4 regions of the Rahnella aquatilis CIP 78.65 genome follow, and region 1 is predicted to be linked to each of the others. Evidence: predicted binding sites of a transcription regulator. Region 1 holds the regulator's gene; each other region holds the start of a gene.
What was found. Region 1 encodes CRP, which controls carbon source genes, mostly activating them, when cyclic AMP is high. Its sites were predicted from a motif close to ATGTGANNNNNNTCACAT; they were not measured.
Positions count from the first base shown of each region.

Region 2: a site for CRP is predicted at 1,652-1,669, ahead of cytR (DNA-binding transcriptional regulator CytR). Genes of this name have one in related genera too.
Region 3: a site for CRP is predicted at 1,435-1,452, ahead of focA (formate transporter FocA). Genes of this name have one in related genera too.
Region 4: a site for CRP is predicted at 1,328-1,345, ahead of RAHAQ2_RS06795 (mannitol dehydrogenase family protein). Genes of this name have one in related genera too.

Region 1 is NC_016818.1:332,079-335,234, reverse strand. It holds gene RAHAQ2_RS01475 (phosphoribulokinase) at 1-401, shown strand, start outside; gene RAHAQ2_RS01470 (OsmC family protein) at 405-812, opposite strand; gene crp (cAMP-activated global transcriptional regulator CRP) at 1,176-1,808, shown strand; gene RAHAQ2_RS01460 (YccS/YhfK family putative transporter) at 1,870-3,156, shown strand, end outside.
Region 2 is NC_016818.1:4,715,271-4,718,426, forward strand. It holds gene priA (primosomal protein N') at 1-1,534, shown strand, start outside; gene cytR (DNA-binding transcriptional regulator CytR) at 1,738-2,766, shown strand; gene ftsN (cell division protein FtsN) at 2,866-3,156, shown strand, end outside.
Region 3 is NC_016818.1:1,642,588-1,645,743, reverse strand. It holds gene ycaO (30S ribosomal protein S12 methylthiotransferase accessory factor YcaO) at 1-1,019, shown strand, start outside; gene focA (formate transporter FocA) at 1,518-2,375, shown strand; gene pflB (formate C-acetyltransferase) at 2,453-3,156, shown strand, end outside.
Region 4 is NC_016818.1:1,481,219-1,484,374, reverse strand. It holds gene RAHAQ2_RS06810 (sugar efflux transporter) at 1-179, shown strand, start outside; gene RAHAQ2_RS06805 (YkgJ family cysteine cluster protein) at 176-430, opposite strand; gene yeiP (elongation factor P-like protein YeiP) at 675-1,247, shown strand; gene RAHAQ2_RS06795 (mannitol dehydrogenase family protein) at 1,518-2,987, shown strand; gene RAHAQ2_RS06790 (FCD domain-containing protein) at 3,048-3,156, opposite strand, start outside.

The DNA.
Region 1 (3,156 bases):
TTAACCTGGAGTGGATCCAGAAACTGGTGCGCGATACCGGCGAGCGCGGGCATTCCCGTGAAGCGGTGATGGATTCCGTCGTGCGTTCGATGGATGACTACATCAGCTATATTACGCCGCAGTTTTCCCGCACGCACATCAACTTCCAGCGCGTGCCAACTATCGACACTTCAAACCCGTTCGCAGCAAAAGCCATTCCGTCGCTGGATGAAAGCTTTGTGGTGATCCACTTCCAGGGGCTGGACGACATCGATTTCCCGTATCTGCTGGCGATGTTACAGGGGTCGTTTATCTCGCACATCAAAACGCTGGTGGTGCCGGGCGGCAAAATGGGGCTGGCGATGGAGCTGATCATGGCGCCGCTGGTGCAACGCCTGATGGAAGGCAAGAAGATCGAGTAAACTTTATTCGGCTGCAATCACTTCAAAGCTGTGGGTGATGGTGGCCGCTTTACCCAGCATCAGAGACACAGAACAGTATTTTTCGGCAGACAGGCTGACCGCACGTTCGACAATCTTATCGGTCAGGTCCTTCCCGGTGACGATAAAATGCAGATTAATGTGCGTGAACAGGCGCGGCGCTTCTTCGCGGCGTTGTGAGGTCAGCTTCACTTCACAATCACGCACGTCATTACGGCCTTTTTGTAAAATTGATACCACATCGATTGCGCTGCAACCGCCTGCGGACATCAGTAACATTTCCATCGGGCTTGGGGCTTTATCACCCGCATTGCCATCCATTGAAATCTGATGACCCGATGCAGACTCACCTAAAAATGTCAGCCCTTCAACCCATTTGACACGTGCATGCATGAACTATTCTCCCGGTGAATAAACTTATCGAAATCTGCTCTCAGAGTACCCTTTCACCTAAAATCTGGCAACGTAACCCGATCGCCATCATGCTGAAGCGAGACAACAGAAGACAGCATCTCAAACCTGTGCTACAAACAAAGCCGAAACATACTTTCCAGTAAATTGCGGTGACGGTTTTTGCGGTTTAAGAACAGAACCCACGGTGATAACAGCAATAAACAGGCTGTTGCACTCCGACATCCGCTTGCAGCATTTCTGGGGAGTTATATGCTGAAAGGGCGCTTTGGATTTTGAAGTGCCGTACAGGGAACTCTGAGCCCTGTGATTTTGGGCAGCGATAACAACAGAGGATAATAGCAAATGGTTCTCGGCAAGCCACAAACAGACCCGACTCTTGAATGGTTCCTGTCTCACTGTCATATACATAAGTATCCTTCTAAAAGTACGCTGATTCACCAGGGTGAAAAAGCCGAAACGCTTTACTACATCGTGAAAGGGTCAGTTGCTGTCCTGATTAAAGATGAAGAAGGCAAGGAAATGATACTGTCCTACCTTAACCAAGGTGACTTCATCGGCGAGCTGGGACTCTTCGAAGAAGGTCAGGAACGCAGTGCCTGGGTACGTGCTAAAACTGCCTGTGAAGTGGCTGAAATTTCTTATAAAAAATTCCGCCAGCTGATTCAGGTTAACCCGGATATTCTGATGCGCCTCTCCGCGCAGATGGCCAACCGTCTGCAAGTGACGTCAGAGAAAGTCGGCAACCTTGCCTTCCTCGACGTAACCGGTCGTATCGCTCAAACCTTGCTTAATCTGGCTAAACAGCCTGATGCAATGACCCATCCGGACGGGATGCAAATCAAGATTACCCGTCAGGAAATTGGCCAAATCGTCGGTTGTTCACGTGAAACAGTCGGACGAATCCTCAAAATGCTGGAAGATCAGAGTCTGATCTCCGCACACGGTAAAACGATTGTCGTTTACGGCACACGTTAATCCCTCAAAAATTGGCGCGGCAGAACACTGTCGCGCCTTTTTTATGGGCTAAGCTTTACCCATGACGCTATGGCGAAGACTGTTTTACCATCCTGAAGTGAACTACGCGCTGCGCCAGACGCTGGTGTTGTGCCTGCCTGTCAGCATTTGCTGGTTGTTCGGCAATCTGCAAATGGGGCTGCTGTTTTCTCTCTGTCCGGCCTGTTGCAACATCGCCGGTCTGGATACTCCGCACAAACGCTTTTTCAAACGCCTGCTCGTCGGCGGTTCACTCTTTGCCGTGAGCAGTATTCTGCTGCAACTGATGCTGGAAAACTGGCACGTTCCGCTGCCGCTCATTATGCTGTCGCTGGCGTTACTGCTCGGTGTCACCGGTGAAATCAGCCCGCTGCATGCGCGTCTGTTACCCGGCGCGCTGGTGGCAACTATCTTCACGCTGAGCATGGTGGGCGTGCGCCCGATGTGGCAGGCCCCGGTGCTGTTCGCTGCCGGCACCGCCTGGTACGGATTGTTTAACTGGGCGTGGTTTCGTATTTCGAAAGAACAACCGATGCGCGAAACGCTCAGCCAGCTCTATCTGCAACTCGCGGATTATTTCGAAGCCAAGTACAGCCTGCTGACGCAACATACCGATCCCGAAACCGCTTTGCCGCCGTTGCTGACCCGCCAGCAGCAGGTTATCGACCTGATTGCCCTGCTTTATCAGCAACTGCACATGTTGCCCCAGCACGGACATCATCATCACCATAAGCGGCTGTTTCAGCGTTTTCAGGTCGCACTCGATTTGCAGGAGCACATTACCGTCAGCCTCCATCAGCCGGAGGAAGTACAGAAACTGGTCGAGGAAAGCCATGCCGAAGCGGTTATCCGTCGCAATGCGCAGGTGATTTCCGCCCGTCTGCGGGTGATTGCCGACGATATCCTTTATCATCGCTTATCCGAGCGCTTTACGATGGCCAATGAGCTGACCGCGCTGGAGAAAATCGCCGCGCGTAACCCGGACAATCCGGTCGGCCAGTTTTGTTATTACCATTTCAGCCGTATCGCGCGTCTGCTGCGCACCCAGCGCCCGTTGTACCGGCGCGATCTGATGAACACTCAGCCGCGTCTGCCCTTCTGGCCTGCGCTGAAAAGTTATCTCTCATTCAAATCCGTGGCCCTGCGCAATGCCGCGCGTCTGGGCATTATTCTGGCGATTGGCAGCAGTCTGGGGCTGTTTTTCAATCTGCCCAAACCGTACTGGATTTTGCTGACTATTATGCTGGTCAGCCAGAACGGCTATAACGCCACGCGCGTGCGGATCCAGCACCGTGCGCTGGGCACATTGGCCGGATTACTGATTGCCTCA
Region 2 (3,156 bases), 480 kb from region 1:
GGCGGGTGTCACCAGCTCGGGTAAAACCGAAGTGTATCTGAGCGTGCTGGAAAACATTCTGGCACAGGGCCGGCAGGCGCTGGTGATGGTGCCGGAAATCGGCCTGACGCCGCAAACCATCGCGCGTTTTCGCGAACGTTTCAGTGCGCCGGTGGATGTCCTGCACTCCGGCCTGAACGACAGCGAACGCCTCGCCGTCTGGCTGCGGGCGCGCAATGGCGAAGCAGGCATTGTCATTGGCACCCGTTCGTCACTGTTTACGCCGTTTGCGCGCCTCGGCGTGATCATCATTGATGAAGAACACGACAGTTCTTATAAGCAGCAGGAAGGCTGGCGCTATCACGCCCGTGATCTGGCGGTGTACCGCGCCCACGCTGAAAATATTCCGATTATTATGGGCTCGGCAACCCCGGCTCTGGAAACGCTGCACAATGTTGAGCTGGGGAAATATCGCCAGCTCAAACTGACCAAGCGCGCCGGCAATGCCAGGCTCGCCCGCCAGAATTTGCTGGATTTAAAAGGGTTGCAGCTGAAAGTCGGGCTGTCTCAACCGCTGATCCAGAAGATGCAGGAACATCTGAAAGCCGATAATCAGGTGATGCTGTTCCTGAACCGCCGCGGCTATGCGCCCGCCCTGCTTTGCCATGAGTGCGGCTGGATAGCCGAATGTCAGCGCTGCGATCACTATTACACCCTGCACCAGAATCAGCGCCAGCTACGCTGCCACCATTGTGACAGCCAGCGCGCCGTGCCGCATCAGTGTCCGCATTGCGGCTCAACCCAACTGGTCTCGGTCGGCGTCGGGACGGAACAGCTGGAAAACGAACTGGCTCCGCTGTTCCCGGATACGCCGATCACGCGCATTGACCGCGATACCACCAGCCGGAAAGGTTCGCTGGAACAGCATCTGAATGAAGTCCATCGCGGCGGCGCACGTATTCTTATCGGCACGCAAATGCTGGCAAAAGGGCATCACTTCCCGGACGTCACGCTGGTGTCATTATTAGACGTCGACGGTGCGCTGTTCTCGGCGGATTTCCGTTCTGCCGAACGCTTTGCCCAGCTTTATACGCAGGTTTCAGGCCGTGCCGGACGCGCGGGCAAACAGGGTGAAGTGGTATTGCAGACTCACCATCCCGAACATCCGCTGTTACAGGTGCTGTTGCAGCAGGGCTACGACGAGTTCGCCAGACAGACGCTGGCGGAGCGCAAAAGCGTCTTTCTTCCTCCTTATACCAGTCACATTATGATCCGTTCGGAAGACCACGATAATCAGCAATCTTCGCTGTTCCTTCAGCAGTTACGTAATCTGCTGGAATCCAGTCCGCTGAAAGATGATTCGCTGTGGATCCTGGGGCCGGTTCCTGCCTTACAAGCCAAACGCAGCGGACGCTTCCGCTGGCAGCTTTTATTACAGCATCCTTCACGGCGCGTTTTGCAGCATCTGATCAAAAGCTCTCAGCCGCTGATTTCAAGTCTGCCGCAAGCTAAAAAAGTGAAATGGACGCTGGATGTCGATCCGATTGACAGCTGATCCCCAAAGCGAATCCGCACGAAGAGTCAGGTTTTTTGCGTGATGGATCGAAAAAAGCATCTGCGTCACACTTTTAATGCAAATTAGGTAACAAATCCTACTCACATTCTGTTTAGAATGTGATGAGCTACACATCATGCGTAGCCAGGTGAGGAATGTTGATGTTGTTGTCTCAGTTTGATGCTGTTGCAAGGAGAGAGACGTTGGAGCACAAGAAAGAATTACCCGCCGCAACAATGAAAGATGTGGCTGAACAGGCAGGCGTTTCAACAGCAACCGTATCCCGTGCATTAATGAATCCGGAGAAAGTCTCCGCCGCGACCCGTCAGAAAGTGGATCAGGCCGTCATGGCCGTCGGTTATTCTCCTCATGCCCTGGCCCGCAACCTGAAGCGTAATGAGTCACGCACTATTCTGGTGATCGTCCCCGACATCTGCGATCCGTTTTTCGCCGATCTGATCCAGGGGATCGAGCGCACGGCCGCCGAAAGCGGTTATCTGGTATTGATCGGTGATTGTGCTCAGCAAAATCAGCAAGAGAAAACCTTTATCAATCTGATTATTACCAAGCAAATCGACGGTATGCTCCTGCTCGGCTCTGATTTACCTTTCGATGCCAGCAAAGAAGAACAGCGCAACTTGCCGCCGATGGTGATGGCTAATGAATTTGCGCCGGAACTTGAACTGCCGACAGTCCACATTGATAACCTGACGGCCGCGTTCGAAGCCGTACATTATCTTCTTAAGCTGGGGCATCAGCGTATTGCCTGCATCGCCGGTCCGAAGCATATGCCGTTGTGCCAGTACCGTTCTCAAGGTTATGTTCAGGCGCTGCGCCGCAACGGGCTGAGCGTCGAGAGCAAGCTGACCATTCATGGCGATTTCAGCTATGAATCGGGGGCGCAAGCCGTCACCGAGCTGATGGCGCTGCCCGTGCCGCCGACGGCGATTTTCTGCCACAACGATGTGATGGCAATTGGTGCCATGTTCCAGGCAAAAAAAATGGGTTTGCGCATTCCTCAGGATCTGTCGGTTGTCGGCTTCGATGACATCAAGGCCAGCCAGTATACCGATCCTCCGCTGACGACCGTGGCGCAGCCGAGATTCCAGCTTGGCAGACAGGCCATGTTATTATTACTTGAGCAGTTACAGGGAAACCCGGTACAAAACGGTTCGCTGTTGCTTGATAGTGAGCTGGTGGTGCGTGAAAGCACGGCCGCCCCCAAAGCGTGAGTCAGTTTTTAGTCTGTTATGAAGTTTTAATTTCAGTATATGTTCAGGGTTAAGTAACATGATGCACTTCTTCATTCATTACGACACAGCGAAACGATAGTGGCACAAAGAGACTATGTAAGCCGTGGGCGCTCAGGAGCGCGGCGGAAAAGTACCAGCCGGAGTAAAAAACGCAGTTCCACAACGATCTCCAAAACCATGGTGGTGTTAGCCGTTGCGGTACTGGTGGTGTTTGTCGGTGGCCTCTATTTTATTGCGCACAATAAACATGAAGAAGCGACGGTGTTGCCGACGCATGCTGTCCGTCCGGGTAATGGATTGCCACCTAAGCCAGAAGAACGCTGGCGCTACATTAAAGAACTGGAAAACCGTCAGATGGGCGTCACCACG
Region 3 (3,156 bases), 1.3 Mb from region 1:
CCTCGCTGGGGGGTAATTACCCGGTCATTTGTGTGGTTCTGTTCAACCCGGCAAACGGCACCTGTTTCGCATCCTTTGGCGCGCACCCTGATTTTGGGGTAGCACTGGAACGTACGGTGACTGAACTGCTGCAAGGCCGCAGCCTGAAAGATCTGGATGTCTTCACTGCACCGACTTTTGATGATGAAGAAGTTGCCGAACACGCCAACCTTGAAACTCACTTCATCGATTCAAGCGGTCTGATTTCATGGGATATGTTCAAGCAGGACGCAGATTATCCGTTTGCAGACTGGAGCTTCAGCGGTACCACTGAAGAAGAATTTGCAACCCTGATGGCTATTTTCGATAAAGAAGATGCTGAAGTGTATATCGCCGATTACGAGCATCTGGATGTGTATGCCTGCCGTATTATCGTGCCGGGTATGTCTGACATTTATCCTGCGGAAGATTTACTGCTGGCGAATAACAGCATGGGCGCGCATCTGCGTGATCAGCTTCTGGCGTTGCCGGACAGTGATCTGCCAAAAGAAACGTATCTTGAGATGATCACACAGCTTGATGATGAAGGTCTGGATGACTTTACCCGTGTTCGCGAACTGCTGGGTATCGCCAGCGGCAAAGACAACGGCTGGTACACGCTGCGTGTTGGCGAGCTGAAATCTATGCTGGCCCTCGCAGGTGGTGATTTGGATCAGGCGCTGACCTGGGCGGAATGGGCGCATGAGTTCAACGCCTCGGTGTACAGCGATGAGCGCAATAACTATTACCGTTGCCTGCAAACCCTGCTGCAGTTGTCTCTGGAAGAAGATCGCGAGCCAGCCCAGTACTACAACGCTTTCGTGAAAATGTATGGTCAGAAAGCGGTTGAAGATGCTTCGGCAGCGATCAGTGGCGAAGTCCGTTTCCACAGTCTGTTTGCAGTCGACCCTGAGCTGAAAGCATTGCCCGCCCATCAGGCGCTGCTTGGCGCATACGAAAAGCTGCAAGTCGCCAAACGTCGTCACTGGTCGAAAGCCTGATCCACTGACAGGGTGAACCGACTAAAACCGGCAGAATTTACTGCCGGTTTTTTGTTTATAAATTCAACATCCGTTCATTCTACATCCTGAGCTTCCGCTGCTCTCTTTATCCTCAAAAGTTTGACTCGGTCACTAAAATGACGTGTAATTCTGCGCGAAATAATATCTGCGCGTCGTTTTTACGAAAAAAATAGGGGACTTATTTTTATAAGTTAATTGAAAGTAAAATTTATAAAATAAAAATAACGATATTTATTAACACTGAATCCTTAATATTAACCTGAACCTAAAAATAAATTCCTCGCTCATCAACTTTATTTGCAAAAATTAAAATCTTTTTATTGTTTTATTTTCAATAGGTTAATCTGAAATTCACCCCTTCAGTAGTATACTGGAAACCACTAAAAACCCCCTCATATGATCCACGTCAATTTTTACGTTATACTGCTTTGCTAGTATCTCGTTGCGCAGTGCATAGCCCTGAATAAGAGAGTTAATGTGAAAGCTGACAACCCCTTCGATCTCATTTTACCCGCCGCTACAGCGAAAATTGCTGAAGATGCTGGCGTTTATAAAGCCACCAAACAGCCGTTAAAAACATTCTTTTTAGCCATTACTGCTGGCGTCTTTATTTCTATAGCCTTTGCTTTTTATATCACCGCCACAACAGGCGCCGGTACCGTCCCTTATGGTCTGGCAAAACTGGTTGGAGGCATCTGCTTCTCTCTGGGTCTTATGCTGGTTGTCGTATGCGGCGCGGACCTGTTCACGTCCACTGTGCTTATCGTCATTGCGAAAGCCAGCGGGAGAATCACCTGGGGGCAATTGGCGCGTAACTGGGTCAATGTCTATATTGGTAACCTGTTTGGCTGCTTATTCTTTGTGGCTCTGATTTGGTTCTCCGGTGAATACATGGTTGATAATGGTTTGTGGGGACTGAACGTTCTGCAAACTGCTGATCATAAAATGCATCACACATTTATCGAAGCCGTATGTCTGGGGATCCTCGCTAACCTGATGGTATGCCTGGCGGTATGGATGAGTTACTCCGGCCGCAGTCTGATGGATAAAATGTTCGCCATGATTTTACCGGTTGGCATGTTCGTCGCCAGCGGCTTTGAACACAGCATTGCTAACATGTTCATGATCCCTTTAGGCATTGTAGTGAAAAATTTTGCGACACCAGAATTCTGGCAGGCCGTCGGGGCAACACCGGCACAATTCGCAGAACTAAATATCACAAACTTTATCATCGACAATCTGATCCCTGTGACCATCGGTAACATCATCGGGGGTGGTTTACTGGTAGGGTTAACGTACTGGGTCATATATCTTCGCGATGAGAAACACCACTGAGCCAACGTGGCAGTCTCTTGTTACGACAGTTTTACACGTGATTTTTAAAGAAATCCAAATTAGAAGGTAGGTGCAAAATGTCCAAGCTCAATGAAAAATTGACCAACGCATGGCAGGGTTTTAGTGCTGGTGAATGGCAGAATGGCGTAAACGTCCGTGACTTCATTCAGAAGAACTACACACCGTATGAAGGTGATGAGTCCTTCCTGGCTGGCGCTACCCAAGCGACAACCACCCTGTGGGATAAAGTAATGGATGGTATCAAACTGGAGAACCGCACTAAGGCTCCAGTAGATTTCGATACCGACGTTGCCTCTACCATCACTTCTCACGATGCCGGCTACATCAACAAATCATTAGAAACCATCGTGGGTCTGCAAACTGACGCGCCATTAAAACGTGCCCTGATCCCATTCGGCGGCATCAAAATGGTGGAAGGTTCATGTAAAGTTTATGGTCGTGAACTGGATCCGGCACTGAAAAAAGTCTTCACTGATTACCGCAAAACCCACAACCAGGGTGTGTTCGATGTTTATACTAAAGACATCCTGAACTGCCGCAAATCTGGTGTTCTGACCGGTCTGCCTGATGCCTATGGCCGTGGCCGTATCATCGGTGACTACCGTCGCGTTGCTCTGTACGGTATCGACTTCCTGATGGCCGACAAATACGCGCAATTCCAGTCTCTGCAAGACGATTTGGAAAACGGCGTAAACCTGGAAATGACCATCCAGCTGCGTGAAGAAATCTCTGAACAACATCGTGCTCTGGGTCAGATTAA
Region 4 (3,156 bases), 1.1 Mb from region 1:
ATTCAACGCGTGCGGGCTGGATCCTCGCCGGTTCACTGGCTGGGGTTATCGCGCAGTTCTGGACATACCATGCGGTGTTTTATGCCGCACTGGCGATGGTGATCGGTTCGGTGTTGTGTATCTGGAATGTGAAAAACGTCGATAAAACGACGCAAGACGTATCCGCGGCGGTGGTTTAAGGCGCGGTATCCGTCTCAAGCTGTATCAGATAAGTCAGCGCCTGGTCGCGATGTGTAAAGCACATTTCGCGGCTGGCCTGCAGGCTGGCGCAAACTTTCGGGCGCAGCGGTGAGGTGAAAATCTTACACCGAAAGTTATCGGCCAGTTGAACACAGCGCGTATTCGCCGGCTTGCCATCGGGCATTCCGGGGATCGGGCTGGAGATTGAAGGCGCTATGCAACAGGCTCCGCAATCAGTACGACAGTCCATCAACAGCCTCCTCAGGCGTCATTTTGAGGCGCGACAATAGCAGGCGGCGTAAAGCGCCACCAGCTAAATATTCACGACTCTTTAACACCCTGTACTAAACATTTTTCATGCTGGCAGGTAGCGCGTGAAAAATGCGTTATAAAGCGGATTTTCGCGACTCTTTTTACGCTATCTGCTTGCCTGAAAACAGCGGCGCGGGTAACGTGTCGCAAATTATTTATCTCTCTCCTGACAGGTTATTTATATGGCACGTGCTAACGAAATTAAACGCGGCTTCGTTGTGAACTACGACGGCAAATTGCTGCTGGTAAAAGATATTGATGTTCAGAGCCCGAGCGCCCGTGGTGCCAGCACTTTGTACAAAATGCGTTTCGCTGACGTTCGTACTGGTGGCAAAGTGGAAGAACGCTTCAAAGGCGACGATATTCTGGATACCGTTACCCTGACCCGTCGTAAAGTGAACTTTTCTTACGTCGATGGTGACGAATATATCTTCATGGATGATGAAGACTTCACGCCCTACACCTTTAACAAGGCGCAGATTGAAGACGAACTGCTGTTCATCCCTGAAGAAGGTTTGCAGGGTATGCAGGTTCTGACGCTGGACAGCCAGCTGCTGGCGCTGGAAATGCCACAGACGGTGGATCTGGAAATCGTGGAAACAGCACCGGGCATCAAGGGCGCTTCCGCCAGTTCCCGTACAAAACCTGCGGTAATGAGCACCGGTCTGAACATTCAGGTTCCTGAATACCTGAGTTCTGGCGACAAAATCCGTATTCATATCGCAGAACGTCGTTATATGGGTCGCGCGGATTAATCTGCGCTCCGCACCCTGCTGAAAGGAACGCCCCGGCGTTCCTTTTTTATTGTCTGCATTTTGCGATTAATCCCTCAGACAATGGATCTGCATCACAAAATCAGTGGCTATCTGGACTTACCAATTCCCCTTTCTATCATATGACTTTACACTCTAAGCCCTGATTTCGGCTTAAATCGTCGCTTTATCCAGCATAAAATTGAACTGACGGGTAAACAGCCCCAATTTGGCCTGACCAATTATTTATTTCTGACTTGCCTGGAGTATTGCATGAAAACTATTGCCACAGCGTCCCTGCCTGCAGCAGTGTCATTGCCTGCTTATGATCGCGATGCGTTGAAAAGCCGTATTGTTCACCTCGGATTTGGTGCCTTCCATCGCGCTCACCAGGCGCTGCTGACCAACCGAGTGCTGAATCTCCAGGGTGGCGACTGGGGCATTTGCGAAATCAGTCTGTTTGGCAATGAAACGCTGATAAAAAGTTTACGCCAGCAAAATCATCTGTTTACCGTGCTGGAAAAAGGTGCGGACGGCAATCAGGCGATCATCATCGGCTCTGCGCATGAATCTGTGCACGGCAGCATTGACGGGCTGCAAGCGGTACTTGAAAAACTCACCGAGCCACAGGTAGCGATTGTTTCCCTGACCATCACCGAAAAAGGCTACTGCATTGAGCCGGGCACCGGTGAACTGGATCTGCAAAATCCAAAAATTCAGCAGGATCTGGCGGGCGGTCAGGCACCGGGTACCGCTCCGGGCGTTTTGGTCGAAGCTCTGCGCCTGCGCCATGAACGCGGCCTGCCGGGCTTTACTGTTTTATGCTGCGATAACATTCCTGAAAACGGTCTGGTGGTGAAAAACGCCGTTCTGGGCATGGCGAAAGCGCGTTCCGCAGAACTGGCGGAATGGATCACCAAAAACGTCTCTTTCCCTAGCACCATGGTTGACCGCATTGTTCCTGCCGCAACGGAAAACACGCTGGAAGAAATCACCGAAGCGCTCGGTGGCGTGACCGACCCTTGCGGTATCGCCTGTGAACCGTTCATTCAGTGGGTGGTGGAAGACCACTTCGTGGCGGGCCGTCCGGACTGGGAAAAAGCCGGTGCGCAGATGGTTTCCGACGTTTTACCTTTCGAACAGATGAAGCTGCGCATGCTCAACGGCAGTCATTCCTTCCTCGCCTATCTCGGCTATCTGGCCGGTTATCAGCACATCAACGATTGCATGGAAGATGCCAACTATAAGGCCGCTGCCCATCATCTGATGCTGCATGAGCAGGCACCGACACTGAGCGTCGAGGGTGTTGATCTCAGCGCGTATGCTGACAGCCTGATTGCACGTTACAGCAACCCGGCACTGAAGCATCGTACCTGGCAAATCGCTATGGACGGCACCCAGAAATTGCCACAGCGTATGCTTGATTCCATCCGCTGGCATGTGAAGAATGGCGGTTCCTATGCATTGCTGGCGCTCGGTGTGGCTGGCTGGATGCGTTATGTCGGCGGTACGGATGATGCCGGGCAGCCGATCGAGATTAAAGATCCGATGGCTGAAACGGTCGCTGAAATTGTGGCATCAACCGAAGATGGCGAACCGCGAGTGAAAGCCCTGCTGGCTCTGACAGGCGTATTCGGTGAGCAATTGCCTCATGAAGAGAAAGTCGTAGAGGCCATACTGAGCGCGTATGCCGATCTGCAAAGGATCGGCGCGAAGAAAACCGTCGCAAAATACGTGGGTTAAGCACGGCAACTGAAACGGTTAACGGCTGCTGCGGCAGCCGTTTTTATTTATCCGGCGGTATCAGTCGTTCAGCCCGGAGGGGACTGAGGAGAAAAGGAATCCGTCAAAAGACGGATCATCGGCATCCGAAACCTGTAACAGCATGTCTTTAACATTTTCCAGATGCTGC